DNA from 4 places in the Buttiauxella sp. AC038 genome. Region 1 is predicted to be linked to each of the others. Evidence: predicted binding sites of a transcription regulator. Region 1 holds the regulator's gene; each other region holds the start of a gene.
What was found. Region 1 encodes CRP, which controls carbon source genes, mostly activating them, when cyclic AMP is high. Its sites were predicted from a motif close to ATGTGANNNNNNTCACAT; they were not measured.

Region 1 (7,821 bases):
TGATGAAGTGCAGTGTGGTATGGGGCGCATCGGCGAGTTGTTCGCCTATATGCATTACGGTGTGACGCCAGATATTTTGACCAGCGCGAAGGCTCTTGGCGGTGGCTTCCCGGTCAGCGTGATGCTGACGACTCAGGAAATTGCTTCGGCGTTTCATGTCGGTACACACGGTTCAACCTACGGCGGCAATCCTCTGGCCTGCGCAGTCGCGGGCGCGGCGTTTGATATCATCAACACGCCTGAAGTGCTGAATGGCGTCACGGAAAAACGCCAGCAATTCGTCAAGCATTTGCAACAAATCGACGAGCAGTTCGACGTGTTCAGCGATATTCGCGGCATGGGTTTATTGATTGGTGCCGAGCTAAAGCCACAATACAAAGGGCGCGCGCGTGAATTTTTGTATGCGGCAGCACAGGAAGGCGTGATGGTTTTGAACGCCGGGCCAGATGTGATGCGTTTTGCCCCGGCGTTGATTGTGGAAAGTGCCGATATCGCTGACGGTATGGCGCGCTTTGCCAAAGCCGTTGCGAAGATCGTTAACGGATAATCATCAATCTGAGCGCCGCAGGCGGCTCAGCCAGATTCCGTGATGTGGCCGTTGACGCCATGCAACCGAAGATATGGTATGCATGGTGCTGAGATGGCCCAGTATCCTCTGCAAATGCTGTTCCATCGTACTTAATGGCCCGTTTGGAAGCCCTTCTAGCGGGTCCAGAATATTCGCATCATTGGTTTCCCCAGGCCCATCATACTGAAGCCGCTGTTGGCATCGTTGCAGCGCAATTTCACATGACTGCAAATAGCGCTGGGCAAGATCTGGCGTCAACATATTGTGTTCGCGAGCCAAAGTCGTCATTGCGTTAATATGCTCGACAATAAACTGACTGTGCGTCACCCACAGTTTCATATCCGCCAGATAATGCGAATTAAACCCAGGTTCCTGCATCGCCTGGTTCAGGGAGTTAAACAGGGCGTTATGTGCCTGGTTGACCTTCATACGTTCATAAGCGAGCGGCGTTGGTTCGGGGTCATTACTGAGAATCAGGCGAATTGCATTTTGATCCCTTTCCAACGCATCGTGGGCGTTCTGGCGTAACAAGCCACTCTGCCATTGTGGCCACAGCCACACCATGCCGCCAAAGGCTATCAAGCAGCCTAGCAACGTATCTATCAGGCGAGGGACGATATACTGCTCGGCACTTAATGTTATCAATTGCAGGGTATAAACGGCGGTCACCGTAAAGCCTATCGTCGCCCAGCCGTAGCTTTTGCGAATAAACAGATAGCTCACCAGCGTAATGACCAGCATCGCGCCCAGAGCAATGCTTTTCGGGAAGTGGAAGTGAAGCGCAATACCTGCAATGGCAAGGCCTGCAATGGTGCCCGCCGAACGGTGGAGAATACGAACTCGTGTGGCACCGTAGCCGTTTTGCGTCACGAACATTACCGTCATTAAAATCCAGTAGGGCTTGGGCAGATGTAAAAATGCACCCAACAGACTGGCTATCGTGAGCATCACACCCAATCTTGCTGCGTTGCGAAGCGCCGCTGACTTCAACGATAAATAACTTTTCAATGCCGCCCACAGTGGCAAACGGCGTTGCCGGTCTTCCATTAAATCACGGACATACAGCGGGCGTTGGGTGCGTAGCACGCGAGCGATACGGCTGAAGTGGTAATGGCAAAATTGCCCAACCGGGTTATCTGGATTCTGACGGGCGATTTTCTCAAGGGCGTCGATCTGTTTTTCCATCGTAAAACGCTGTGGATAACGATGGTAAAGAATGTCGTCAGCCAGTACGCGTAAGCGCGCCGCGATGGTCTGAGCATTCCATCTAATAACCGCTTCTGCATGGCTTTGCTCGACGAGCTTCTGAACTTCAGCTGGTTGGTGAAGGCTTACCGAGATGTGCTCTTGCAAATCCAGTGCTACCTGGAATGCACGTAGCAAACGCTTGTAGCCGTTTTGCTGGTTTGCCGCCAGCATATGAAGCTGTTGGTAGCATTGGGTAATGAGATCCACCGCTTTTTGCTGACGAGCCAGCAGAGGAGGGAGCGCTTTTTCCGGATCGGTATGTTGAGTCAGCATGCCGTATTTTGCTTCACAGTAATCTGCCAACTGCCGATAGAGCAGGCTCAATGATTCCCGCAGCGGCTGCTCGCGCCACATCCAGAACCAAAACCAGTTAAATACGCCGTACCAAATCGTACCGGAGACATACAGCACCATCGGTTTCCAAATCGGCATATTTCCGGCCATGCTGAGTGTAAATATGGCAGCAATGAGTGATGCGGGAAGCAGACGAGCGTGCAAGGAACTGATTTCTGCCGTGACCCCAAGCAAGAGCGCCATCACGACCAATATCACCGGCAACGGTACGGAGGTATAAAGTAATAAAAGCTGCATGATCAGACTGCTGATGGCAAAAAGGCTGCCGCCAACAATCAGACGTTTGAAGAAGCGCTTATGTGGAGTATCAAGGCCCGCAATATTGCAACAGGCAGGAACTAACGAGAAAAGCAGGCCAGACTGGAGATCGCCGACGAGCAAACCTACTGCCACCGGAAGGCACAGCACCAGCGTTTGCCGCAGTGCGTAGTTAACTTCAGGATGGTAGATCAGCCGTCGCCACATTTGCTCGTCATACTTCAAGTTGCAGGGTTGTTGGTTGTACTCAGTCACACCAGTCACTTACTTTAGTAAGCTCCTGGGGATTCCTGAGCTTACCGCCTACCTGCAACATGAATTATTTAGAGCAAGTGAGGGAAGTGTAGAGACAAAAAAGGCGTGTTATGAAGCAACACGCCATTTTTTAGACGGAGATTAACGAGTGCCGTATACGACGATCGTTTTACCGTGAGCGGAGATCAGATTTTGATCTTCCAGCATTTTCAAGATACGACCAACAGTTTCGCGAGAGCAACCCACGATCTGACCGATTTCCTGACGGGTAATTTTAATCTGCATACCGTCTGGGTGGGTCATTGCATCAGGTTGTTTAGCCAGGTTCAGCAGCGTCTGCGCGATACGACCAGTCACATCCAGGAATGCCAGATTACCCACTTTCTCAGATGTAACTTGCAGACGGCTAGCCATTTGTGAAGACAGGCGCATCAGAATATCTGGGTTGACCTGGATCAGCTGGCGGAATTTTTTATAAGAAATTTCAGCCACTTCACAGGCACTTTTAGCACGAACCCAGGCACTACGTTCCTGACCTTCTTCGAACAGCCCTAACTCACCAATGAAATCGCCCTGATTTAGATAGGAGAGGATCATTTCCTTGCCCTCTTCATCTTTAATCAGAACAGCCACAGAGCCCTTGACGATGTAATACAGCGTCTCTGCTTTCTCACCTTGGTGAATGAGTGTGCTCTTCGATGGATACTTATGAATGTGGCAATGGGACAAGAACCATTCGAGAGTCGGGTCTGTTTGCGGTTTGCCAAGCACCATGCGCGGTTATCCTCTGTTTTATAACTGGCTACCAACGACAGGACGCTAAACATCCTGTCTGGCGTTGCAAGTAATTAGAATATTCCCCACCTTGGGGAGATGGCATGCAAGTCATTCTTGCTGCCTGTAATTAGTGATGTCCTCTGCATACATGCATTACGTCAATGTATCGATGTAGCATCTGGATTGTTTTAGCATAGCTTTTGGCAAGTGTCTCCTGTTGTCTCGTTTCAGCTTGACGCATGTCGCCTTCCGTTGCCAGATTTGCTGAATCTGCGTACTCTGAAAGGTAATTTTTCTACAGGAGTAAGCAGCATGCAGGCACGAGTGAAATGGGTTGAAGGGTTTACCTTCCTGGGCGAGTCCGCTTCAGGGCACCAGATCCTTATGGATGGCAATTCTGGTGATAAAGCACCAAGCCCAATGGAAATGGTGCTGATGTCCGTTGGCGGTTGCAGTGCAATTGACGTAGTTTCTATTTTGCAAAAAGGCCGCTACGCCGTGACCGACTGCGAAGTGAAATTGACCTCTGAGCGCCGTGAAGAGGCTCCGCGTTTGTTTACGCACATCAATCTGCATTTCATCGTGACAGGCAAAGAGCTAAAAGATGCTGCAGTTTCCCGCGCAGTAGACCTCTCTGCTGAGAAATACTGCTCTGTAGCACTGATGCTTGAAAAAGCGGTCAACGTTACTCATAGCTATGAAGTGATTGATGCTTAGTGTGTAAAACAGGGCGGTGATTAGCCGCCCTGATTAATGTTTCGCCCTTCCGCCAGTCGCTTAACGAGCGGCGTCATAATTAATTCCATTGCCAGACCCATTTTGCCGCCCGGCACCACCAAAGTATTGATGTGGGAAATAAACGACCCTTGCAGCATGGCAAGCAAATACGGGAAGTCGATGTCATCCAGCCCGCGAAAATGAATCACCACAAAACTTTCATCCAGAGAAGGGATGCCGCGAGCCGCAAATGGGTTAGACGTATCAACAGTTGGAACGCGCTGGAAGTTGATATGGGTGCGGGAGAATTGCGGTGTGATGTAATTGATATAGTCGTCCATAGAACGAACCACAGAATCCATTACCGCTTCTCGGGAATGCCCGCGCTCGCTGGTATCGCGCACTAACTTTTGTATCCACTCCAGGTTCACAATCGGTACTACACCAACCAGCAAATCGACGGCCTTAGCCACATCGTGCTGTGGCGTAACTACACCGCCGTGCAAACCTTCATAAAACAAAACATCAGTGGGTTCTGGCAATGGTTGCCATGGCGTGAAGGTTCCGGGGATTTGGTTCCAGGGTACGGCTTCATCGTAAGTATGTAGATACTTGCGTGACTTACCCTGCCCGGTTCTGCCGTACTCAATGAACGTCTGTTCAAGCAAACCAAAGTCATTGGCTTCCGGGCCGAAATAGCTGATATGGCGCCCCAGGTCGCGTGCTTTACGAATAGCCATATCCATTTCAGGACGAGTGAAACGATGGAAACTGTCACCTTCGACTTCCGCTGCACGTAAATTGAGTTGCTGGAAGATTTTACGGAAGGCAAGGCTGGTTGTTGTCGTTCCCGCGCCGCTGGAACCTGTTACGGCAATAACCGGATGTTTGGCTGACATAAGGCAACAACTCCATGGGTGATAGCAAGTGTGTGTAAGTAAGGGCTGGTCCTCACCCTCAGGGAGATAGCTGGGTGAGGGTGGTTTTATTATGCAGTATAGAAGTTAAACGCTTAGCCGCGAAACTGCCCGCGAGCCATAATATTTACCGTTTCATGGAGTTCCGACCATACCAGCACAGCCTCACCACTTTGCAGCTGGCGCTTAACATCGGCCACTTTCTGCTCCAGTGAACGCTCTTGTTCACCATAATCGGTGCCTTCGCGTAATACAAAGGATTCAATCAGATTATCAAGCGTTTCGGGAGGCAGATCTTGCCAGGGAATCATCATATTACTGGTCCAAAAATTGAGACAGCCACTGCGGGATACGTTGCTCAAGCCACATTTCAGGGCGCCGTAACGTGCCACCCACAAACCCAACATGCCCACCGTATCGCGTGAGTTGATACTCGATATTGGCAGGTAAGATAGCTTTATCGGGGATCACATGGTGATCCATAAACGGGTCATCTTTTGCGTGGATGATGAGCGTCGGCGTTTTGATTTGTGGCAGCAGCGGCATAGCGCTGCACTGGCGGTAATAATCGATAGCGTCAGCAAAGCCGTGAATTTTTGAGGTAATCAAATCGTCAAACTCGCGCAGACGACGCATTCCTTTAAGCTGACGCATATCTACCGGGAGTGTGCCCGGATAGCTTCTTAACTTACGTGCGGCATTCTTCTTCAGCAGATTTAAAAGATAGTGCTGATAAACGCGTGAGAAGCCTTTTTCGATATGTGCGCTGCAATGTTCAAGCATCAGAGGGGCTGAAACCACTACACCGGCCTGAAGCGTACAATCGGCACCTTGTTTTGCCATCAGGCAGGCGAGCATGTTGCCGCCGAGAGAAAAACCGACCGCCGCCGTTGGCACTTTGCCATAACGGGTACTGAGCCAGTTAAGGAAGTAACTTCCATCTTCCGTTTCACCGGAGTGGTAGATACGCTTCATGCGATTAGGTACACCACTGCAACCACGGAAATGCATTACCACGCCTAACCAGCCTTGCTTGCTGGCGGCCTCGATTAAACCGTGAGCGTATGGGCTGTGCAGGCTACCTTCGAGTCCATGAAAAACGACTAACCGTGGTTTATGCATTGCCTGGCGCGGGTCCTCGCTCCAGGCAAGATCGACAAAATCCCCGTCTGGCATGTCAAGACGCTGCCAGTGAGGTTTGAAATTGAGGCGACGGCGAATCAAACGCGGAAGCATGGTTTGCAGGTGTGGATTACTCACACCCTTCAACGGACGAAATTGCTCATCTTCTTCGTGATTAAAATTCAATACTGCGGGACTTGTCGTAGCCATATCACACTGTTAGTTTCATTTAGTTTGCTAATTAACTTTACGGGGTGTGGAACACCCATTTCATGGAAACGCTTTTTTTCTCAATGCTGGGCTTTCTCTGGGTTGCTGCTATCACACCTGGCCCAAACAATATGCTACTCACTTCATCCGGGGCGAATTACGGATTCCTGCGCACCATACCATTGATGATAGGCATTATGCTGGGAATGCAATGCATTCTATTGCTGGTGGCGTTTGGCGTCGGTAGCTTAATCCTTTTATATCCAGCTTTGCACCTTATCCTGAAGATTGCCGGGAGTGTTTACCTATTATGGCTGGCCTGGAAAATCGGCTCCGCAACCTATGAAAAACTGGAAACGGATGCACCGCCACCTGAACCGATTCCTTTCTGGCAGGGCGGTTTATTACAGGTTATCAACCCTAAAGCATGGTTGATGGCGCTAGGCGCAGTAGCAAGTTTCAGCCTTGCAGGTTCCCAGTATCTGCACTCGGTTGTGTTAATCAGTATTGGTATTGCACTGGTTAACATTGTCGCAGGCATCATCTGGATTGCCTTTGGCAGCATGATTGGCACATTGCTTCGTAGCCGCCGCGCCTGGACAATCTTCAACGTATTTATGGGATTGCTGACGGCTGCGTGCGTGCTGCTGATTTGGCATTGAGTCGTTTGGCCTCACTTTTAGTGAGGCCAAATAGTCATTCGGCCTGCATCATCTGTTCTAACTGATCATGCGCATCAAGCCATTCCATCTCACATTCTTCCAGAGCTGACTTCACTTTCACCTGAGTTTGCAGGCATTCGGTCATTTCTGCTTTGCGACTTTGGTCGTAAATGGCGCTGTCAGCCAGCTTTTCTTCGACTTGAGCAAGCTGCACATTTAACTTTTCCATCTGCTTTTCAAGCGTGGTGATTTGCTTACGCAATGGTTGAGTTAGCGTGCGTAATTCGGCTTCGCGGCGTTTTTGGTCTTTACGTGCCTGGGCGCTGTTGGCGTTATCTTTCGCGGAATCGTCGGGCTGGTTTTCCTGCTTTTGCAGATCCACAAGCCACTGTTGATAATCTTCCAGATCGCCATCAAACGCTTCCACTTTGCCATCGTGAACCAGGTAGAGATCGTCGGTAGTTGAACGCAACAGGTGACGGTCGTGCGATACCACAACCAGCGCGCCTTCGAAATCAATCAACGCTTCGGTCAGCGCTTGACGCATGTCGAGATCAAGGTGGTTGGTCGGTTCATCGAGCAGCAGCAGGTTGGGGCGCTGCCACACAACCAATGCCAGAACCAGACGCGCTTTTTCACCACCAGAGAAGCGAGCTGTTTGCTCGGTGACTTTATCGCCCCGGAAGCCGAAACCGCCGAGATAATCACGCAACTGCTGTTCAGACTCTTTCGG
Region 2 (7,821 bases), 3.8 Mb from region 1:
GAGAAACAGCTGCTGGAATATCAAGGTTAATACGGTCGAGAAGCTCGTCACGTCGGCGGTCTGGGTTATAACGGCGAGGAGGCATGATAAAACTCCGAAATGGCTTAGTTAATGTCGAAACATGCTACATTGATGCGACCTCAAGTACCACTCTAAGGAGACCGTGGATGCAGCTAAAAGACGGCTGGCTGGTGGGTGTTAAACATGTCCCATCCCCACATTTCGATTGCCGACCAGAGGATGAAACACCTTCCTTATTGGTGGTGCACAACATCAGTTTACCGCCAGGCGAATTTGGTGGGCCATGGATTGATGCGTTGTTTACCGGAACACTTGATTCGCAAGCTCATCCGTACTTCGCGGGTATCGCACATTTACGAGTTTCAGCACATTGTCTTATTCGTCGTGATGGCGAAATCGTTCAATATGTTGCTTTTGATAAACGCGCCTGGCATGCAGGGGTTTCTTTGTATCAGGGCCGTGAACGCTGTAACGATTTTTCGATTGGTATTGAGTTGGAGGGGACAGATACGCTGCCCTATACTGATGAGCAATATCAACAGCTTGCCGCGGTTACAGATCTACTGGTGAAGGTTTATCCGGCAATTGCTGACCATATGACGGGACATTGCGATATTGCACCGGAGCGTAAAACCGACCCTGGTCCTGCATTCGACTGGTCGCGTTTTCGCCACTCGGTATAGGTAACGCCGAATAAGGAGATGGAATGACGCTGTTTACATTACTGCTGGTGATGATTTGGGAACGGTTATTTAAGCTGGGCGAACACTGGCAGCTAGATCACCGCCTTGAAGCGCTTTTCCGGCGAGTAAAAAACTTTTCGTTATTACGTACTATTCTGATGACTGCCCTATGTATGTTGGTGGTTTTCCTCTGTATTCGCGCGTTACAAGGTTTGTTCTTCAACGTGCCACTGCTCGTTTTCTGGATTGCACTCGGCGTGTTGTGTATTGGCGCAGGCCAGGTTCGACTGCATTACCATGCGTATTTGCAGGCTGTGAGCCATGGCGATAGTCACGCGCGCGATGCGATGGCGAGTGAACTGACGCTGATTCACGGTGTTCCACCTGATTGTGATGAGCGTGAGTATCTGAAAGAGCTGCAAAATGCGCTGCTGTGGATTAACTTTCGTTTTTATCTCGCACCACTTTTCTGGTTTATCGTCGGCGGTGTGTGGGGGCCGGTAACGCTTGCGGGTTATGCATTCTTGCGCGCGTGGCAGACGTGGCTTGCGCGCCATCATTCTCCGCAAGAGCGTTTGCATTCCGGTATTGATACCATTTTACATGTGCTGGACTGGGTGCCAGTGCGTCTGTTTGGTGTGGCATATGCACTACTGGGACATGGAGAAAGGGCGCTTCCTGCGTGGTTTGCATCGTTAGCCGATCGCCATACTTCGCAATATCAGGTATTGACCAGGCTGGCTCAGTATTCGCTAGCCCGAGAGCCGCATCTCGATAAAATCAAAACGCCGAAGGCGGCGGTTTCGATGGCGAAGAAAACGTCGTTGGTGATTTTGGTGGTGGTGGCGTTGCTGACTATTTACGGCACTCTGGTTTAATGCTCTCTATTGAAGGTTCTTTATTTAAAGGGATTCCCGGCAAGCGTTGCGCCACCGGGTTTCTCAATCTTAAACCTCGATAGTAAAGTGTGAATAAAAACCCACTCCTGGTTGTGCTACTGCCTGGTGTGAGGCGGCGAAAATCCCCACTTTTGCGCCAACCCATTTACCTTTTCCTGCAGCAAAACAAGGCGTGACGCTTTGCCAGTCAGTGCCATTTTCGCTAAAACTGAAATGACAAATTCCGCCAGGTTTTACATCCACCTTTAGCCAAAGTGGCGTGTTTTGCGGCCAGTCGGCAATATCTCGTTGTTGCTGATGAAGTACCCCGGTATCGCTCATCCAGGCGGATATAAACGTAATTTTGCGCTTTCCTTCATACTGCTCAAGCGCCAGCGCTGCGTAGCGTTCGCCGTAAATTATCAGGCCACTGAGTTCGCCCGGTTGAACGAACGCCGCCTCTAGTCTGGTGGTTGCGCTGAACTCACGTGCAGGAAATTTTTGCAATAGCAGATTTGGTTGAGCGTACAACGCCTGCTCGCCCTGGTATTCCGGCATTATCTGGCAGGTTAGTGCCAGCGTATTTGTGGCGGATTGTAGCCATTTTTGCTGGGGATGAGCCTGCCATTGCCACTGTAAACCTGGGCGGCCTTCGGCAAAGCTATCGCTGGTTTGCGGCGTTTCATTACCCTGCGGATCTTTTGCGATTGAAGGGAGGCGATGTTCAGTTACGGGCTGTCCAATTCCTTCAGCCGTTTGGTTTTCGCCAATGATCGGCCAACCATTTTCCAGCCAGCGCATGGGTTGTAGATGCACAATACGTCCATAAAGGTCGGCATCCTGGAAATGCACAAACAAACATTCGCCGTTATCGAGTTCAACAAAACCGCCCTGATGCGGGCCGTTAATCTGAGTTTCTCCTTGTTGTAAAACCACTCTGGCTTCCCATGGGCCTTGCAGATTTTTGGCGCGCAATACTGATTGCCAGCCGGTTTCAACCCCTCCAGCAGGCGCGAAGATGTAATACCAGCCGTTGCATTTGTAGAACTTTGGCCCTTCGATCGTCGGCTGATCCAGCGCTCCGTCGTAAATAACTCGCCCTTCGTTCAGGATCGAACGGCCATCCGGCGACATCTCAAGTAACTGCAACTGATGTTTTCTGCCGCTACGACTGTGGGCAAAAGCATGAACCAGCCAGGCTCGCCCGTCTTCATCCCAAAGCGGGCAGGGGTCAATCCAGCCTTTTGCGGCTTTCACGCAGTGTGGCGCGCTCCATTCTCCATAAGGATCTTCCGTAAACGACATGAAAATGCCTTCATCTGGCGTGCTGAAAAATACCCAGAACTTTCCATCGTGATAGCGAACCGACGGTGCCCAGACACCTTTTCCCGGCTGCATGGTGTCGTAAGTATTGTTATCAAAGTGAGAGAATACGTGGTTGATGATTTTCCAGTTTACTAAGTCTTTCGAATGCAGAATGGGCAGCGCGGGAAAATGGTTAAAGCTCGATGAAACCATATAAAAATCATCGCCTTTGCGCACAATATCTGGATCTGAATAATCTGCATGGATAATTGGGTTTTTGTAATATCCAGGGCGATTTGTGATATTAACCATGATTATTAGCACCTTTGGAAATTAAAGCTGGTGTAACTGCTGGGGTGTTAATTTCTTCAACTTGTTCACGATGAGCGAGATCGCGCTGAATTTGGTTCATCATTTTGTCATCAAGAATATAGAAACGGCTTAACCAGTAGAGTACCAGATAGGAAATAGACGGGCCGATGGTTAATAAACCAATAATGCCATTGGTAGCAAGCGTTGTTTGCGTTGGATTACCCGCCTGATAACCGAACCATCCAAGTGAGAAACCGACAAATGCCCCAGCAACGGCCATGCCCATTTTTAATGCAAATAGGTTTCCGGAGAACGATAGCCCTGTAATTCGGCGACCAAATTTCCATTCGCCGTAATCTGCCGCGTTAGCCATCATATTCCATTTGAAAGGTTGATACATTTGGTGGAAGAAGCCGACGAGGAAATAAAGTGGGAATACAACAGCAAGCCAGGTTGGTGGAACAAAGAACATCACCACACCGATAACAACCAGCAATAAGTTAATATTTTTAAATAATGATACAGCACGATAGCGTTGTGCCAAATAGCCTGCGGCGATGCTGCCGATAATGGTGCCAACCACACTTGTGGAAACAAATGCGGATTTCATCGCGGTTCCAGCAGCACTTTCGATGCCGCCGAGCATCAAGTAAGTAGCGTAGTACAATGTTGCTGCACTGCGCATTACGCCTGCCATACTTGAGAAAAAGGTGATCACTGCCACGATACGCCACTGGTCATTCGCCAGTAAAATTCGCAGGTCATCCATCATACTACTGTTAGTTTCGACTTTTGGGCGAACACGTTCAGAGGTGCTAAAGAAGCAGAAAAATAGCATGATGACGGCGAGTGTTCCCATAATCGCCATGGTTGCCTGAAAGCCGAATTGTTTATTTTCTTTACCCAGCCAGTCAACTAAAAATAATGTTGCGACAGAAACAACTAATCCGGCGAGTGACGAAATAGTGAAGCGATAAGATTGGGCAGATAAACGATCTTTTTCATCGGTGGTAATCACGCCACCCAGTGCGCAATACGGAATGTTAATAAATGTGTAGCAAAGCATTAATAATGTATAGGTAATATAAGCGTAAAGCAGCTTTCCTGATTCACCAAAATCCGGTGTACTGAAGGTTAATACCGCCAGCACCGCATAAGGAATTGCAAACCAAATTAACCATGGTCGGAAATGCCCCCAGCGCGTGTGTACCCTATCGGCAACCAATCCGGTAAGTGGGTCGGTAATTGCATCAAGAACGCGGGTAACCAGAAACATTATTCCCACTGCGGCAGCGGATAGTCCGTAAATATCAGTATAGAAATACGTTAAAAACATGGTGACTGAGGAATAAACTATTCCGCATGCGGCATCGCCCATACCGAAGCCAATTTTTTCCGCAACGGAGAGTTTCCTTGCTGTACTCATTTTATTTCTCCAGGCATTGAGTGTGTTATTTACTCACTCTATGGACTGATGGTTTATTACGCTATTGTGATATTTGCTCCAGGAGTTATGTTTTTTGCCGATTGAGAAAGTTGTCACATAACAAGAATAAATTGGTCTGACAGCTATCACCTTTTTAAAACCAAAAAACACCAGATTGCGCATAAAGGCCACTGAAGAGTTTTTGTAAGGTGGATAAGGATTAGCACCACTCAACATTTTTTTCATTGGCTTAATTACTGATATCGCTAAGCTAATCCGACCTACAATAGAATTGTTTAAACAAAAAAATGCCCTTCAAAGTGAAGGGCATTGGGAATTCTAACGATTATCTGCAGGCGGTATGCCGAACACCGGCATACCGTTTTTATCCCATTCGAGTGTTTTCAGGCGTGTGTGGCGATTCGGGTCATACAGAGGATCGCCCTCAATTTCCGTGTAGTTTCGCGCGTGATACACCAGCACATCTTTCCCGTCTTTAGTTTTGGTAAAACTGTTGTGGCCCGGCCCAAACTGCTTGTTCTCGTAGCTGGTGGCAAACACTGGCTGTGGCGATTTATGCCAATTAGCAGGGTTAGTTGGGTCGGCATTCAGGTCGATCCACAACAAGCCGATGCAGTAGTTTTCATCGGTGGCGCTGGCGGAATAGCTGACAAACAGCTTATCGCCATGAACCACAACCGCTGGACCTTCGTTAACCAGAAAACCTCTGCATTCCCAGTCCAGCTCCGGCTTGCTTAACATCAACGGCGTGCCTTTGATGGCCCAGGGTGTTTCCAGCTCGGCAAGATAAATATTGGAGTTACCTGCAATATCAGGATCTTTCTGCGCCCATAAATACCATTGCTTGCCCTGATGTTTAAAGGTTGTGGCATCAAGACAGAAGCTGTCGAACTGCGTTTTTACCTGGCCTTTTTCAACCCATCTCCCGGTGAGCGGGTCTGCATCCGCACATTCCAGCGCAAACATGCGGTGCTGGAACATATTTAACTGATCCAGTTCCTGCGTGTGGGTGGCGGCGAAATAGATGTACCACTTACCGTCGATATGATGCAGCTCTGGTGCCCAGATAAGTTCGCTCATTGGGCCACGATTGGGTTTGCGCCATACCACGGTAGGTTGTGCATCTGGCAGCTCGCTTATTGTGCGTACGCAGCGGATCTCCAGCCTGTCGTACTCTGGTACTGACGCAATAAAGTAGTAGTAATCTTCATGCAGCAAAATAAACGGATCGGCGCGCTGCTCAATAAATGGATTAGGCCATTGCTCCTGATTCATAGGGCTTTCCTTACAGTTTGGCTTCAACAGGTTTGCTGTCGTGATATTCATTCAGTTCGCGATAGTTGATGCGGCGCTTTTCAAGGTCTGCCTGAATGCGCTGCATTAATTCACGGTCAACTTTCAACAAGCGCACAACGCCTGCGGTAATCAGGTAGCCAACGCCTGGGATGATGGTAAACAGCATCACAATACCGTTAATTGACTCAGGGCTTTGCTGCTTGGCACCGGCATCATAGCCGTACCAGGAAAGCAGGAAGCCAACCATTGCGCCTGCAATCGCCAGCCCCAGCTTCAGGAAGAACAAGTTACCGGAGAAGCTGATGCCGGTGATGCGTTTGCCTGTTTTCCACTCGCCGTAGTCGTCTACGTCGGCCATCAGTGACCAGTGCAGTGGGGAAGGGATCTGATGAAGAATGTTCAGCAGGAAATACATCACAACAATCAGTGTCGTGGCGTGCGGGTCGAGGAAGTAGAAACCACTGGAGAAAATGGCCAGCACGATGTTGGTCCAGAAGAACACTTTGAGTTTACAGATACGGTCAGTCAGCACTTTAGCTAACATGCTGCCACCCATCATGCCGACTACGCCGAGGCTAATGAATAATGTCGCGAAGCTGGTGCTTTGGCCCATCACCCAAGTGACGTAGTACATGGTTGCCGCCATACGGATGAAACCCGGGCAGACGTTGCACAGTGTCAGCAGAAGAATGCGCACCCACTGGTCGTTTTTCCAGACATCTTTCAGGTCAGCTTTGAGATCGTCATTGCTAGGCACTGCCGGACGAACACGCTCTCTGACGGTCGTGAAGCAGAACAGGAACATACACATGCCCAGTACCGCAAGAACGCCCATCGCCATTTGATAACCTTTGGCTTTGTCGCCGCCACCAAACCAGTCAACCATCGGCAGCAGAGAAAGCGAAAGAATGAGCGTTGCAATACCAACCATAACAAAGCGATAAGCCTGGCAGGCCACGCGTTCTTTCGGATCGTTGGTAATCACACTGCCAAGTGAGCAGTAAGGAATATTAATTGCGGTATAGGTTAAAGAGAGCAGGAAATAGGTAACAAAGGCATAGATAACTTTGCTGCTATAAGCCCAATCAGGCGTGGTGAACATCAGGTAACTGAAGAAGGCAAATGGCGCTGCCATCCATAAAATCCATGGACGAAAACGTCCCCAGCGACTCTGTGTTCTGTCAGCGATGGCACCCATTATTGGGTCCGTTACTGCATCAATCACCCTGATTGAAAGCAGCATAACACCCACTAATGCCGGGGCGAGGCCAAAAATATCCGTATAAAAATAATTAACAAACAACATAATGGCACCAAAGATAATGTTACATCCGGCGTCCCCCATTCCGTAGCCAATCTTTTCTTTCACAGATAATGTGCTGCTTTCCATAGAAAATGCTCCTGACCAGAATATGGACAAGAGTATTGAGCTATTGGAGGAAATTTGCGTGTCTGTAATCCGCCACAGAGATGGACAATACTGTCATTGTTAAGAATATGTGAAGCAGATAACAAAGCGCCCCGGTGAGCCAAAGCTCGCCGGGGCGCTTATTTAAAGAAGAATCGCTTAAGCTTTAACGCTCTTCAAGTTCTTCTGTTTGATGAAGTAACCGATACCGAGAACGACTACCCATACTGGAATCAGCCATACGGAGATAGCCATGCCTGGAGTTATCGCCATAATCACCAATACTGCCGCCATAAACAGCAGGCAGACGTAGTTACCCAATGGATAGAACAGGGCTGGGAAACGCGTTTTCACGCCCTGTTGTTGTTTAGCACGGCGGAACTTCATATGCGCCAGGCTAATCATCGCCCAGTTGATGACCAGTGCAGACACCACCAGAGCCATCAGCAGGCCAAAGGCTTCCGCTGGTGC
Region 3 (7,821 bases), 260 kb from region 1:
GCAGCCCCTCACTTCCGTACAACTCACCTTGCTCGATAGTTACTATCAAGAAAGTAGCGATGCCATTCAGCGCGCATTCGATGAGGGACGAACGAAGGTCAACCCGGCGATGTTTCTGGCTGCCGATGATTCACAATTACAGGCCTGGCTCATGCAGGCGCAGAAAAAATATCAGGCAACCGGACGCGATACCGAAGAGGTGCGCGATGCTATCGAACGGCCTGAGTTGCGTAATACCAAAAGAAAGCAGGACTCTGGCGAAACGTTATTGATGCTGATGTGGTGCATAGCGGGAGTGGCAGTGATTGGCGCCGCCATCTTTGGTATGTACTTTCTGAGTGATTTCACCAATAAACCTGCCGTTGCGAAAAATACGCCAGTCAAAATCACAATGATTGATTCTCTCCCGGAAACCGAAAGCGCGCGTGAAAAGCTGGCAGATATCGGAATCACATGGGATGAAGGCAACTTACGCTCGGCAATCGAACGCGGCGATATCGCTGTCGTGCGGCTATTTATGCAAGGGGGGATGAACTGGAAAGTCTATTTCACCGAATCTGCATTAGCGGGTGATTACCGCGACGCGCTCAATACTTTGCTGCAGTACCGATCGCAGATGGATGAAGACCGGCCATGCCGGCGCATGATCAGAACCATGAGTCAGGCGATGCACGACGGGCAAAGCCTGACTTCACTACGGAAACAGTTTTTGGTCACTTTTTGCAGTGCACCTGAAGCCATTAAACGCCAGAAAGAAGAGTTGGATCGCGCGAAACTACGGCTGAGTGCGCAGCAACAAAATAAAAACGCCCAGGCAGAAGAAAAACGCACATTGGAAATTCAAAAAGCAATTTATGACGCGATGCGGTGAGGAACGTCCCCACCGCATTATTCGTGTTATATCCCAAATAATTCGAGCGGCATCAAAGCGGCAAGCGAATAAGTCCCCGGGAGCTTACTCAAGTAAGTGACCGGGGTGAGCGAGCGCAGCCAACGCAGACGCAGCTTGAATTTACCACCAGGCTTCCCACATAGCGCCTACGTTGAACGAATCAAGCTGCGTATTATCCTGCCCTGCGACACGCGTGGTGTGGTTGTTCTCCACCTGGCCGCCGGTAACGTAGAAGCGCAGCATTGGGCGGAACTCAGGCCCCATCGCGATAGAAATGTTCTGCGACAGCGTCAGTTTCCAGCCTTTGTTATCACCATCATTCTCGTAATCTACGCGCTGATAACCCGCTTCAAGCCACGTTGAATGGATGTCGTTCCAGAAGTACATCGGGCGAACGATGGCACCGTAGTTGCGGCGGTTATCGAGCGTTTGCTCGTCATTATCGTAATCGTGGAAGGCCAACAGATATTCCACCTGCGCTTGCTGAGTGAACTTATAGTTCCCTTCGAAGCTGGTATACACGGTATGCAGGCCATTGGTTTTGTTATAAACGCTGTTATCCGAGTGGTCAGAATAACGGGCAATAATTTTGTTCAGGCTATTTTCACCGGTGTGGCTTAACACCACCGCGGCTTGCCAGGCTTTGGAACGTTCGTCGCTATCAATGGCTTTGGAGTCAAAACCATAGTTGGCATACAGCTCGAAATCGATTGGGCCGAATTTGATACCATGCAGTTTTGACGTTGCCGCGTAGTTACCTTTATCACCAGTGCCGGAGCCACCAGTACAAGAGATACGTGACGGGTTGCCGCCATCTTCAATCATTTCAGGATTACACTGCTCCACCGAAGCAACGGCCGCCATGTCCAGTTGAGCAAAGCCGAGATCGAGGCTTTTCACCCCGGCACCTTGTCCGTCGTGGTTCATCCAGAAGTAGTCGTTGATGCCTTGTTGTGGGCGCTGATGGAAGTCACGACCCGCCCAGAAATAGGCATTTGGTTGTGCTTCAAAAAGATTTGTGACTCCCGCGTAGGCTTTTTTCAGGTTAACTTCATCACCCCAGTGGTCAATCATCACGCCGATGTCCCAGATGGCTCCGTTATCGGCTTTTATGATTTTGGTGAGCTGGAATTCGCCGCCATTGCCTTCGTTACCTAAACGACCAATTGCGGAGGAGCCGTTATAGGAACCGTCAACGCCAATGTATTTTTGATCGCCTGCCTGGAAATGCGCACCGTAACGCGCATAACCGGTAAATTTAAGCCCCAACGGAACAGCCTTATCTGGCGTAGTGGGAACTTGCGGCGTAACCAGGGTATCGGTTCTATTGAGTCGTGCCGCTTCTATTTTCGCATCACGGTCGGCCAGTGCTTTGTCGACTGCTTTCGCCACTATTTGATCGATCTGTTCTTGAGTCATTGGTTCTTGTGCGAGTACAGAAATTGGGCAAAGCGCGGCGATGACCGCCATTGTTAATGGAAGCTGTTTAATTAATTTCATTATAATCTCAATTTAGTAATTTATTTTTCAGACAATAAATATCCTGCTCTGGATTAATAGAGGTGACTCTATGGCCAAAGCATATTTATATTTTTATACTTTCATCGGATTGGACTTAATTAAAATTATTTACGTAATTATTTCTCCGTGCCAGAGGTTAAATAGTTTTTGTTTTTACGTAATACTTAGCGTTGATAAAGATGAATGATTTCGTTCGAAAGTTCGCGTGCCAGCATGGATGTCATTAAATGGTCTTGCGCGTGCACCATAATTAATGTCATGGGTTGCTTAGCTTCACCGGCATCTTGTTCAATCAATTTAGTTTGCATCTTATGGGCTTCACGGGCGTAACCATCAGCTTCATGTAATAGCAGTTTGGCTTCTTCAATATTTCCCTGTCGCGCAGAATGCAGTGCCTCAAAACACAGGCTGCGTGATTGCCCGGCATTCATAATAATTTCCATGACGGCTTCTTCTAGTTCGATCATCATTTTTCCCAGATTTATTAGACGGCGATTATTAATTGCTGATAGCCGTTTCTGTCAAAGGTGAACGCGCTTCGTTTTCCACGGATGTTTTCTGCAATGAACGCTCATAAGCACGCAGGAATGGCAGATAAATCAAGGTGGAAACGACCATGCAAATCAAGCACATCACCACCGGGCTAAAGGCCCAGTTTGTTGCCCATGAAGCGCCAATCGGAGCGGGTGTCGTCCACGGCGTCAGGGAAACGACTTGCGCCAGCCAACCCAGTTTTGTGGCGGTATAAGCCAGAACGGCGTTGACCATCGGTACGCAAACAAAAGGAATGAATAACAACGGGTTCATGATAATGGGCGCACCGAACAGAATCGGTTCGTTGATATTAAAGAAGCTTGGCACGATGCCCATTTTACCAATGGTGCGTAAGTGCGTGGCTTTACTGCGCAGTAATAAGAACGCCAATGGCAGAGTGGAGCCGACGCCGCCAATCAATAAATAGTGGTCCCAGAAACCTTGCAGGTAAATGTGTGGTAATGCAGCACCAGCGGCAAGCGCAGTCTGGTTTGCAGCAAGGTTTGTCATCCAGAATGGACTCATGATGCCGGTAACAATCAGCGAGCCATGAATACCTGAGAACCAGAAAATCTGGCACAACAACACAGACAACAAAATAGCGGGCAGGGAATCCGATGCGGAAACCAGCGGTTCCAGTAGGTGCATAATCGCTTGCGGCATAATCATGCCCGTTTGCGCTTCGATGAATAAATTCAGCGGGTGCAGCGTGCCAATAATCACGACCACCGGGATCAGAATTTCAAATGAACGCGCAACGCCTGTTGGCACTTCTTTTGGCAGACGAATCGTGACTTTGTGCTCTTTAAGCCAGGCGTAAATACGCGTGGAGTAAATCGACGTAATCAGCGCGGTGAAAATACCCTGGCCTGAAAGGTACTGAGTCGAGATTTTGCCATCAGCGTATGGTGCAGCAACCAGCAAAAACGCCATAAAGGCCAGCAAACCGGACATCACCGGGTCGAGATTAAACTGCCGCCCCAGACTTGCGCCAATCCCGACAGAGATGAAGAACGTCATCACGCCCATACTTAGGTTAAACGGCAACATCAGTTGTTCACGGTAAGTCTGTGAAAAATCCAGCCATGCGCGGGCAAAGCCAAGGGTGGTATCGGCCGAGAAAGGCGGGAATATAAACACCAGCATAAAGGAGCCGATGATCATAAACGGCAGGGCCGCGGTGAACCCATCACGAATGGCGATAACGTACTTTTGTTGCCCCAGACGACCCGCCAGCGGGGTGATAGATTGCTCAATCACCGTCACCATAGATTGATATAGCGAACTCATATGAACACCCTTTTAGTGAGCCGCTTCGATAAGCGACAGAGCATAATCCAACACCTTATCGCCACGTTGCATGCCGTAATCCATCATATCGATGGCTTGAACGGGAATGCCGTGAGAGGCGGTCTTTTCTGAAAGCGTACTTAACATATATTTCACTTGTGGCCCGAGCAGCACCACCTGGTAGCGCGGAAACTGCACGTCAAATTCAGCGACACCGTAAGCCTCTATTTCAACAGGCATTCCCCGCTCTTCCGCTACACTCAGCATCTTTCTGACCAGCAGGCTGGTGGACATTCCGGCAGAACAACACAACATGATCTTGACCATTAACATTCATCCTCAAAATGTAAATAAAGTATTGCGGAAATGATTTGATACTTTATGGAAACCGTTTTCCATCCGCAGCCGACCGATCTGTGATACTCGTCAACATCCAGCGTTTATAGGCTTTACTTATTGGATCGTCATCACAAAATTATCTGGTTGAGGTGCGGTTTGGACATCATGCGGAAAATCGGTTTCCATAGAAAACCGAAACGACTATACTTAAAACTGGTTAGAATGTGAGCCAGGGCTGTATTTAGGATGACAGGCATAAGCCAGAGCCTGATAAAGGAAAATGATGTCTACAATCAATGATGTATCGCGTTTGGCTGGGGTGTCTAAAGCCACAGTATCTCGGGTATTGAGTGGATCTCGTGGGGTGAAAGAAGCAAGCCGTCTGGCTGTGCTTAAAGCGGTGGAAGAGTTGCATTACCGGCCGAATGTTATCGCGCAATCCTTACTTAGCCAGTCAACGGGCTGTATTGGCGTGATTTGTGCGCAGGACAATATTAACCAGACCACGGGTTACCTGTACGCGCTGGAGAAACACCTTAGCCAGCATCAAAAACACCTGTTGCTGCGTTTTGCCAATAGCAAAACCGAGGTGTTGCACGCGCTTGATGAGCTGACCTGCGGCCTGTGCGATGACGTGCTGGTTATCGGTGCCCGTTTCCCGCTCAATATCAGCCATGAGAATGTCATTCTGGTGGATTGTGTGGATGTCGACTCCAGCAACAGCATTCAGTTTGATCACGCATTTGCTGCGGAAACTGCCTGTAATTATCTGATTAAACAGGGGAGAAGGCAGATTGCCGTGATTAACCCTGACTCATGCGGTTCCGTTGACCAAATCCTGCTGGGTTACAAACGTGCGCTGGAAAACAATTTCCTGCCGTTTAACCGTAACCTGATTTTTATGGACTCAACCTCTTCTTCGGTTGCGCTGCAAGTGCTGCTCAATAACAGCACCACGCTGAATTTCAATGCGTTACTGGTGGCCGACGAGCAAGAAGCGCAGCGCATTATTCCGCAGTTGCAGGCGTTTAATAAATCCGTGCCGAAAGACATTATGGTGTTTAGCCTCGCCGGGTCACTGCATTTGCCAGGCATTCCGACTATTCCGGCCATTGAGTATTCCATGGATGCGATGGCGGCAAGAATTGTTGCGTGGCTGACCGAGAAAACCAAAAGTGCACTGGGTTCGAACGTGCTGCGTGGGGATCTGATTATTCCTGACATGGCCGGTAGAAAGTAAACTTTCTACAAAGACCAGAAACTAAAAATCCCGGCATCTAACGATGCCGGGATTTTTGAATATTCTCTTAGACAAACAGTGGATTAATGCGTCGCTTCACCAATCAGAGCGCCACCGCCGGCACCAACTGCGGCACCTTTTAGCACGCTGTTGCCGGTTGCCGCTGCACCAACCCCCCACTGCGGCACCAATTGCACCACCAGTTCGAGCGGCCTTACCTGTTTTTCCGTGTTTAAACATGGCTCCGGTACCACCACCGATAACTGCACCACCTACCGTACTTTTCACGTCTTTGCCTGTTGCTGCACCAATTGCAGCACCGGCTAATGCACCGCCAGATGTTTTATCAATAGCAAATACATTGCCTGAAAACGCGAAGGTTAAAAGTAACAAGCCTGGGATATATTTTTTCAAAAAAAGAGTTCTCCTGGACATAAAGATACGCAATGTTATGTGCCTAACAAATATTCTATTCTGAATAGATAACGATCTGTTTAATATTTAATATCGCGAGCTTCTTCACGGCCATTCTGTTTATTCTGACGTTTGTCCTGGCGGCAATCATGATTGCTTTTATCATCACTTGTAACGCATTCACGCTTCTCGTGGCGAGAGTCCTCACGAGTATCCTGGCGAGTGTCGCGCGCTTCGCGTCGTTGCTGGCCTTGTTGAGTGGCATTGGCATTGCTGATAGAAAAAGTCGACAGCAGAATTACACCAGCCAGAACACCCAATAGTATCGATGATTTATTATTCATGAGGTAAATCCTAGGGGGTAAAAAATGTGCGAAATGAATATCTCAATTCAAACGGTCATAAGATTTATAGTATAGTTCTGCCAGTTACGTCTAAATGTAAGCAAATAAATTAAATTATATTTTTATTTGCACTTCCTTTAATTTCATCTCATATATATATGAAAATTAATGAGTTAGCGTTTTTGATTATTAGAGCTTTATTTCTTTTCTTTGCTGCAAATTCTTTCATCTTTCATTATTTTTTGAATGATCACGCAAAGAAAAAGCCCCCGCATGGCGGAGGCTTCAACTGAAATACTGGCGGGACTGTCTACCCGTTTTTATGCTTCTGGCATCGCAGAAGAGTGGTGGGTAGAGATTTTCCACTCTTTACCATCCCACGCGTAAGTGAAGGTATAACGTGCTGAGACTTTGGATTTATCAGCGAAGGTGAAGGTGTAAGTCCCGGCATCTACCGCTTTATTACAACCCAGTCGCACAGTACGGCTGTCAATTTTGCCAAACGGCTTCTTCTCTAAGAAGTGCTCGAAATAATCAACTCGCTCGGCATCAGTCAGGCGGACTTTATTGGAAACAGTCGGCAGCAATACGGCATCGCTCAGATAATTATTTGCTACTTTTTTAGCATCGCCGGTTTGCAGGGAATCGTTCCATTTATCAAACAACCCTTCGATCTGCGCTTTGTCCACTTTGACGCAGTCAGGCGCTGTGGTAGCCATTGCAGAGCCTGAAACAAGAAGCAGTGAACCGACAATACCGAGTACCTTTTTCATTATTATCCCTTTGTTTATGCTGTGTTTTTCTTGTTAACCAAACTACCAATAACAATGTGGGTATACAATATGATTTATGTATAGTTACATTTCATTACTATAACCTACGTAAATCATTCAAAGGGTGGCAAAAACAAGCGTTCCGATGGCTTGAAACCGCAATGAATCAACTTTTAACTGAATAGTGTTCCTGGAAAAAACACATAAAAAAACTGACCTGTTACAGTCAGTTTTTTTAGATTCGATGACTTCGAGATTAGTTATCTCATGGTAACGAATTCTTCAGATCCGGTTGGGTGAATTGCCACGGTGTTATCAAAGTCTTTCTTGGTTGCGCCCATTTTCAGTGCCACCGCAAAGCCTTGCAGCATTTCATCCATGCCATAACCAATGCCGTGAATACCGACAATCTTCTCATCCGGGCCGGCGCACACCAGTTTCATGCGGCATGGCTGGCGGTGCGAAGTCACTGCG
Region 4 (7,821 bases), 4.3 Mb from region 1:
GGTACGATACTACGCAACCAGTTCACACTCGCCTGTGCCGCCAACAGCGAGGAACCCGCCCCTGTAATCAGGATTCGCGTGTCGGTATCACTTTTGCGCCAGAATGCCTGAATCTCAGCTTCATGTGCTTTGACACGTTCAAGTCCTTCTTGCCACAAACGGGGCTGAGCCACGATGGCTTCTACGGTCAAACTGGCTCCCTTTTGCTGCCAGTAAGCTTCATTATGATTTAACATGTTTATTTTCCACCTGTTATGAAACTTGCGCCACGCCGAAGAAGTGCTTTAGCATGCCGACTTCCGCGCTATTCCAATTCATTAACAACCCTATCGGGGGAACCATGAAACCGGTATACATCCTTATTCGCGATACCCTTAAACGCGATATTCAGAACCAAAAATACCCGGTTGGCTCCCTGATCCCTTCTGAACGCGAGCTGGCGGAAACTTACCAGGTCACGCGTGCGACGGTGCAAAAAGCCATTGCCCATATGGAACAAGAAGGCCTGGTTAAAAAAGTGGTCGGCAAAGGTACCTACGTAAATCGCGCCTTTGCACCACCGGTGTATTTGCTCAACCCGAATGGAGAAAGCAGTGCGCTGGGCGTAACGAAAGAACTCAGTGGCAAAGTCGCCATCACCAGCCGCCTGATTTACCATGTGCAGCAACCTGCCGGTGAATACCTTGCCAACCAGTTTGGCGTGCCTGAAAACGAACCTGTTCATGCTATCCGCCGCGTTCGCCTGTTCGACGGCACTCCAGTTTTGGTCGAGGACAGCTACATTCCGTTAGCGATTGTCGATGCCATTGACGACGACGTGCTGCAAAACCACTCGCTGTACGCCTTTATCGAACAGAAGTGCCAACAAAAAATCGGTGGCACAGACTCCATGGTAGGAGCGAGCCTGTTTGACGATGTGATGGCAGCCCTGCTCGATATCCCCGTTAATTCACCCATGTTGCACATCAAAGAGAGCACCTGGCTTGAGGACGGCACGGTGTTTAACTACTCCTGGAGTTACAACCGCGGCGACCTCTTTAGAATGCGCAGCCGTAAAAACCTTATCCCTTAAAGAATTGCGGCAGATATTCGCGGTGTGCTTCGAGTAATTCATCAAGCACCACTTTTGCAACTTTGCCCGAAGGAACCAGTGGATTAAGGGTTAGCGCTTGCAAAGCTGCGCCGTAGTCACCCGTTACCGCTGCTTCCACCGCCATTTCTTCCCAGGCTTTCATCAGAGAAACTAAACCTGAAACTGTGGCAGGCAACGGATCGTTATTAAGCGGAATCGCACCGTAACGCCCAATAACACAAGTCGTTTCAATGGCGACGTTATCCGGCAGTGAACGAATCGCGCCGTTGTTACGCACGTTGACCGTCATCAGTAGATTTTTGTCGTTATAGATTGCGCTGATTAGCTCGCAGGCCGCTTCGGAGTAATACGCCCCACCGCGCTGCTCGAGCTGTTTTGGTTTTTCATGCAACTGCGGGTTTCTGTAAAGCTCAAATAACTCATGCTCGACCGCTTGCACCACTTCGCCACGCGTTCCATGTTCTTCAAATTCCTGAAGCTGCTTTTCCAGCACATCACTGGTGGCGTAGTAATACTGGTGATAAGGGCATGGGATCACGCCAAGATGTTGGATTTGTTCCTGAAGCCATGGAATATCCGGGATATTTTTCGGTTTGTGTTCGCTGTCATATTTGAGATTTTTCAGCACGTCTGGCATGACATCTTTACCATCCATATAGACGTGGGTGCCATACAGGAAATGGTTCAAGCCAACGAGTTGCAGCAAGAAGCGAGATTTATCCACACCGAGAATTTCTGCCACCATACGCTGCATTGACTGGGATAAATTACATAGCCCGACGCATTTAATTTTGCTGTGTTTGATAACTGCTTCGGTGACGATACCACTCGGATTGGTGAAGTTAATCAGCCACGCATCCGGACACTGCTCTTCCATGTCGCGGCAGATATCCAGAATCACAGGAATGGTACGTAGTGCTTTAGCCAACCCGCCCGCACCGTTTGTCTCCTGGCCAATTAGCCCGTGTGACAAGGGAATACGTTCGTCTTTAATACGCGCGTCTAATTGCCCCACCCGCAGTTGGGTTGTGACGAAGTCGGCATCTTTCAGCGCTTCGCGTCTGTCGAGCGTGAGATGAACCTGGCAGTCAATGCCAGCCGCCTCGACCATACGTTTTGCCAGATTTCCGACGATCTCCAGTTTTTCACGACCGGCTTCGACATCCACCAGCCAGATTTCACTAATTGGCATTTCGGCATAGCGTTGGATAAAACCTTCGATAATCTCTGGCGTATAAGAGCTACCGCCACCGATAGTCACTATCTTTAATTTTTTATTCATTACGCAATCCTTCTTTATACTCCAGGACTATTTCATCCTGATTGACGATACTTTCTTCCTGTTCGTTTTCTTCTCGCAGATATTGCTTATCCAGCGTCATAACGAATGGGTAATAAATTGTCATTGCGACTACGAGGTTAATTACCTGAAAGAGCATGCCTTTCCAGCCGCAAATTAAAAAACCGCTAATAAAAATAGGCGTAGTCCAGGGTATTTCCAGACCGGATGTCAGTGGCAACCAGCCAAAAGCCATCGCGCTATAGGTTATTACGCATAGCACAACCGGAACGATGATAAAGGGGATAAATAGCAGCGGGTTTAGGGCAATAGGCACACCGAATATTATCGGCTCGTTGATATTAAAAATGGCGGCCGGCGAAGCGAGTTTCGCTATTTCACGCATGCGCTTGCTTTTAGCCCGAAACAACATCACCAGTAACATTGCGAGGGTAAATCCTGTACCACCACAAATTAAAAACACATCGCGGAACTGTTGAGTAATGATGTTGACTGGTGGCAAGCCTTGCTTCATGGCTTGCATATTTTCAAGCGTTAATGAGCGCCAGATTGGGCCCATAATAGCGGTCACAATAGAATCACCATGCAAACCAAAGAACCAGAAGAAACTGACAAAAAACTCCGCCACCATTTGTGATGGCAAGGTATTGCCCAACTGCATCATCGGCGCTTGCAGCACCTTAAAAATCATCTCTTGCGCTGTGCCAAACGGAGTCACTTCGAATAATAAGCGAATCAGCCAAAATGCCACGACGATAAGAAATGATGGAATTAATGAGCTAAAACTATTTGCCACCGCAGGAGGAACACTCGATGGCATAGAAATTGTCAAACGCGGGTGGTTGAGGAAACGATACAAGCGCACTGCTGTTACCGTCACAATCAGTGAAAGGAATAAACCCTGAGCACCCAGCGCGAAGGTTGGAATGACATCGCTGATTACCCCACCATTTTCTTGCGGAAGTTTATAAGGTGTGACAATCAAAAAACTGACGAGAGAAATAAGCGCACAGGATATTTCATTAAGTTGCCAACGTTTTGCCAGGCTAATGCTGGTACTCAAGACCACAAGTAATGCCATTACAGAATAGGTTGCATCCAGGACATAATTTAACTGCCCAATAAATTTCTCACCAAAAATACGAGTAATAAATTCGTTATAGCCAGGGATTGGCAAATTGGCTATCAGTAAAAAGAAAGAGCCAATAATGAGAAATGGCATAATCCGAATGAAGCCATCTTTAATAGCCGAGAGATAATCATTCCCTTCAATCTTCATTGCCAGGGGCAATATTTTTCTTTCCATAAAAGCAGTGAAATTTTGCATGTTGTGGCTCACTGTGCTGGTTCTGATGTTGGTGGTATATACCACTTAATTAAAGACTATGTAGTTCAGGGTTTTCTGTCAATGAAGCACAATGAGGTTTGCCAGGATTAAGCGGGATTTGTGAGCAGCTCCACAATCGCAAGCGATCAGGGAAACGCAAAATGTAACCGGTTTCAGTCCATCTAAGTTTCTTTTGTGACACCTCACACACAATCACTGCAAAGCGGTTGTTGTACCGGGGCGTCACGGATAATTATCTGTGTATCCAACGGACACTGAGAGCAGATCTATGAAGAATATCGTTTTGTGTTGTGCAGCGGGTATGTCGACTAGCATTTTGGTCCAACGTATGAAGGACGCCGCTCAGAAGAAAGGTATTGAAGTCTCAATCAAGGCAGTGCCGGTTGCAGAATTTAAAGACAATATCGACACCGCCGATATCGTGCTGCTGGGTCCACAGGTTAAATACGAACACGCTAAGCTACAGGCGATTGCAGAGCCGATGGGTAAAACGGTTGCTGTTATCGACATGATGGATTACGGCATGATGAAAGGCGATGTTGTGCTCGAGAAAGCTTTGAAAATGATGGAGTCATAAGACGTGGAAGATTTAGAAACGATTATCATGGAATTGTTGGTTAATGCCGGTAGCGCGCGCAGCCAGGCACTGACAGCTCTGCAAATGGCCCGTAAAGGTGATTTCGTAGCAGCTCAACAAGCGATGGAAGAGTCTCGTGAGTTTGTGAAACATGCGCATAAAATTCAGACCCAACTTATCGGGTTAGATGAAGGCACTGGCAAACTGCCGGTTAACTTGATTACCGTACACTCCCAGGACCACCTGATGAACGCGATGGTGATTCAGGATTTAGCAGAAGACATGATTGAACTGTATCGCCGCCTGCCGCTAGCTAACTGATTTTTATTTCTTTCAGTTTTAACGCTTCAGATTTCAGGCATAAAAAAACCGCTCTTTCGAGCGGTTTTTGTTTTTGGCGTCTCTAACGATTAATCGTTATCGTTACCGCCCAGATTACCTGCGTTCAGCAATTCTGCCAGGCTGGCAGTTGCATCCGCTGCGGTGACCTGAGGTACAACTGGCGCTTCGCCCGCTGCACGACGGCGCATACGATCCTGGTGGTACGCATAACCGGTACCAGCTGGGATCAAACGACCGACGATAACGTTCTCTTTCAGGCCGCGCAGTTCGTCACGTTTACCCGCAACAGCTGCTTCGGTAAGCACACGAGTTGTCTCCTGGAACGATGCCGCGGAGATGAAGGACTCGGTTGCCAGAGAGGCTTTGGTGATACCCAGCAGATCACGTGAGAAGGACACGTTAATCTTGCCGTTCGCTTCCAGTTCGCGGTTAGCGATCTTGACGCGAGAGTATTCAGCCTGCTCACCTTCCAGGAAGTCAGAGCTACCAGCGTTAACGATGGTTGCTTTACGCAACATCTGACGCACGATGACTTCGATGTGTTTATCGTTAATCTTAACGCCTTGCAGACGGTAAACGTCCTGCACTTCGTTGGTGATGTAACGAGTCACAGCATACACGCCACGCAGACGCAGAATGTCGTGCGGAGATTCTGGACCATCGGAAACAACGTCACCGCGTTCTACAACTTCGCCTTCGAACACGTTCAGCTGACGCCACTTAGGAATCATCTCTTCGTAAGCATCGCTGCCGTCGAGTGGAGAGATAACCAGACGGCGTTTGCCTTTGGTTTCTTTACCGAACGAGATGATCCCGCTGATTTCAGCAAGGATAGCTGGCTCTTTCGGACGACGCGCTTCGAACAGGTCAGCAACGCGTGGCAGACCACCGGTGATGTCCTTGGTACCACTTGATTCCTGAGGAATACGCGCCAGCGCGTCACCAGAGTGAATCTGAGTACCATCTTCCAGCTGAACAATCGCTTTACCTGGCAGGAAGTACTGAGCTGGCATATCTGTACCAGGGATCAGAACGTCGTTACCTTGAGCATCAACAATTTTCAGTGCTGGACGCAGATCTTTACCACCCGCGGTACGTTCTGCAGAATCCAGAACAACCAGAGATGACAGACCTGTCAGTTCGTCAGTTTGACGAGTAATGGTCTGGCCGTCGACCATGTCAGTAAAGCGGATGAAACCACTTACTTCAGAGACGACTGGCATGGTGTGCGGATCCCAGTTTGCTACGGTTTCGCCCGCTGCAATCTGCTCGCCATCACCTTTACCCATTACCGCACCGTAAGGAACTTTATAGCTCTCTTTAGTACGACCGAATTCATCAATCAGTTTCAGCTCGGTGTTACGAGAAGTGACGACCAGTTTCCCGGCGGAGTTCACAACCGACTTAGCGTTGCTGAGCTTGATGCTACCTTTGTTCTTAACCTGAATGCTGGATTCAGCAGCCGAACGAGATGCCGCACCACCGATGTGGAACGTACGCATCGTCAGCTGAGTACCTGGTTCACCGATGGACTGTGCCGCGATAACCCCGATAGCTTCACCTTTGTTGATGATGTGACCACGAGCCAGGTCGCGACCATAGCAGTGTGCACACACGCCGAAGTCGGTTTCACAACCAACAACAGAACGTACTTTCACGCTATCAACAGAGTTAAGTTCTAACACGTCACACCACTGCTCATCGATCAGCGTGTTACGAGTTACCAGGATGTCTGCAGTACCCGGCTTGATCACATCTTCAGCCGTTACACGGCCCAGAACGCGGTCGCGCAGTGGTTCTTTAACATCGCCGCCTTCGATAACCGGAGTCATCGTGATACCTTCGAGGGTGCCACAATCGTCTTCGGTAACAACCAAGTCCTGTGCAACGTCAACCAGACGACGCGTCAGATAACCGGAGTTCGCAGTTTTCAGTGCGGTATCCGCCAAGCCTTTACGAGCACCGTGCGTGGAGATGAAGTACTGGAGTACGTTCAGACCTTCACGGAAGTTCGCGGTGATTGGCGTTTCGATGATGGAGCCATCTGGCTTAGCCATCAGACCACGCATACCTGCCAACTGACGAATCTGTGCTGCAGAACCACGAGCACCGGAGTCGGCCATCATGTAAATGCTGTTGAAGGAAACTTGCTGCTCTTCGACGCCGTCACGGTTAATAACGGATTCAGTTTGCAGGTTGTCCATCATCGCTTTAGATACACGATCGTTCGCCGCAGCCCAGATATCGATGACTTTGTTATAGCGTTCGCCGGCTGTTACCAGACCAGACTGGAACTGTTCCTGAATTTCAGCAACTTCAGCTTCCGCTTCAGAGATGATTTCAGTTTTCTTCGCAGGGATGACCATGTCATCGATACCAACGGATACACCTGAACGCGCTGCATAAGCAAAGCCGGTGTACATCGTTTGGTCAGCAAAGATTACCGTAGGCTTCAGACCCAGAATACGATAACAAGTGTTCAGCATTTTGGAGATTGCCTTCTTGCCCAGCGCCTGGTTGACGATGGAGTAAGGCAGACCTTTCGGTACGATCATCCACAAAATCGCACGACCTACGGTGGTGTCGATAATGCTGGTTTTGGCAACGAACTCTTCGTTCTCGCCTTTTTCATATTCAGTGATACGCACTTTTACACGCGCATGCAGAGAGGCCAGACCTGCGCGATAGATACGCTCAGCTTCTTTAGGGCCAGTCAGCACCATGCCTTCGCCTTTGGCGTTAACACAGTCACGGGTCATGTAGTACAGACCCAATACAACGTCCTGAGAAGGAACGATGATTGGCTCGCCGTTCGCTGGTGACAGGATGTTGTTGGTAGACATCATCAGCGCACGCGCTTCCAACTGAGCTTCAAGCGTCAGTGGAACGTGTACTGCCATCTGGTCACCATCGAAGTCGGCGTTATATGCCGCACAAACCAGCGGGTGCAGCTGGATAGCTTTACCTTCGATCAGTACAGGTTCAAATGCCTGGATACCCAAACGGTGCAGAGTTGGTGCACGGTTCAGCAGTACCGGGTGTTCGCGGATAACTTCGTCCAGGATATCCCAAACGACAGCTTCTTCGCGCTCAACCATTTTCTTCGCAGCTTTAATGGTGGTAGCAAGACCACGCAGTTCCAGCTTGCCGTAGATGAACGG

Region 2: a site for CRP is predicted at 4,727-4,744, ahead of AC0IXI_RS19730 (glycoside-pentoside-hexuronide (GPH):cation symporter). Genes of this name have one in related genera too.
Region 3: a site for CRP is predicted at 4,693-4,710, ahead of AC0IXI_RS00675 (PTS sugar transporter subunit IIB). Genes of this name have one in related genera too.
Region 4: a site for CRP is predicted at 3,839-3,856, ahead of AC0IXI_RS22310 (PTS sugar transporter subunit IIC). Genes of this name have one in related genera too.

Annotation. Positions count from the first base shown of each region.
Region 1 is NZ_CEEDCQ010000001.1:403,837-411,657, forward strand. Features, by position in the region: gene argD (bifunctional acetylornithine/succinyldiaminopimelate transaminase) at 1-547, shown strand, start outside; gene AC0IXI_RS01865 (YccS/YhfK family putative transporter) at 551-2,635, opposite strand; gene crp (cAMP-activated global transcriptional regulator CRP) at 2,825-3,457, opposite strand; gene AC0IXI_RS01875 (OsmC family protein) at 3,773-4,177, shown strand; gene AC0IXI_RS01880 (phosphoribulokinase) at 4,198-5,076, opposite strand; gene AC0IXI_RS01885 (YheU family protein) at 5,190-5,408, opposite strand; gene AC0IXI_RS01890 (hydrolase) at 5,410-6,426, opposite strand; gene AC0IXI_RS01895 (LysE family translocator) at 6,489-7,088, shown strand; gene AC0IXI_RS01900 (ABC transporter ATP-binding protein) at 7,123-7,821, opposite strand, start outside.
Region 2 is NZ_CEEDCQ010000001.1:4,160,849-4,168,669, reverse strand. Features, by position in the region: gene nadC (carboxylating nicotinate-nucleotide diphosphorylase) at 1-85, opposite strand, end outside; gene ampD (1,6-anhydro-N-acetylmuramyl-L-alanine amidase AmpD) at 168-704, shown strand; gene ampE (beta-lactamase regulator AmpE) at 728-1,582, shown strand; gene AC0IXI_RS19735 (glycoside hydrolase family 43 protein) at 1,652-3,199, opposite strand; gene AC0IXI_RS19730 (glycoside-pentoside-hexuronide (GPH):cation symporter) at 3,192-4,625, opposite strand; gene AC0IXI_RS19725 (glycoside hydrolase family 43 protein) at 4,965-5,921, opposite strand; gene AC0IXI_RS19720 (glycoside-pentoside-hexuronide (GPH):cation symporter) at 5,932-7,332, opposite strand; gene aroP (aromatic amino acid transporter AroP) at 7,510-7,821, opposite strand, start outside.
Region 3 is NZ_CEEDCQ010000001.1:142,583-150,403, forward strand. Features, by position in the region: gene AC0IXI_RS00655 (STY4199 family HEPN domain-containing protein) at 1-871, shown strand, start outside; gene AC0IXI_RS00660 (carbohydrate porin) at 1,013-2,392, opposite strand; gene AC0IXI_RS00665 (PTS lactose/cellobiose transporter subunit IIA) at 2,578-2,880, opposite strand; gene AC0IXI_RS00670 (PTS sugar transporter subunit IIC) at 2,912-4,237, opposite strand; gene AC0IXI_RS00675 (PTS sugar transporter subunit IIB) at 4,250-4,564, opposite strand; gene AC0IXI_RS00680 (LacI family DNA-binding transcriptional regulator) at 4,860-5,816, shown strand; partial or broken gene AC0IXI_RS00685 (glycine zipper family protein) at 5,900-6,230, opposite strand; gene AC0IXI_RS00690 (hypothetical protein) at 6,311-6,574, opposite strand; gene AC0IXI_RS00695 (SgcJ/EcaC family oxidoreductase) at 6,895-7,347, opposite strand; gene gorA (glutathione-disulfide reductase) at 7,608-7,821, opposite strand, start outside.
Region 4 is NZ_CEEDCQ010000001.1:4,717,526-4,725,346, forward strand. Features, by position in the region: gene AC0IXI_RS22295 (SIS domain-containing protein) at 1-236, opposite strand, end outside; gene AC0IXI_RS22300 (GntR family transcriptional regulator) at 341-1,072, shown strand; gene AC0IXI_RS22305 (6-phospho-beta-glucosidase) at 1,062-2,375, opposite strand; gene AC0IXI_RS22310 (PTS sugar transporter subunit IIC) at 2,368-3,720, opposite strand; gene AC0IXI_RS22315 (PTS sugar transporter subunit IIB) at 4,010-4,318, shown strand; gene AC0IXI_RS22320 (PTS lactose/cellobiose transporter subunit IIA) at 4,322-4,639, shown strand; gene rpoC (DNA-directed RNA polymerase subunit beta') at 4,729-7,821, opposite strand, start outside.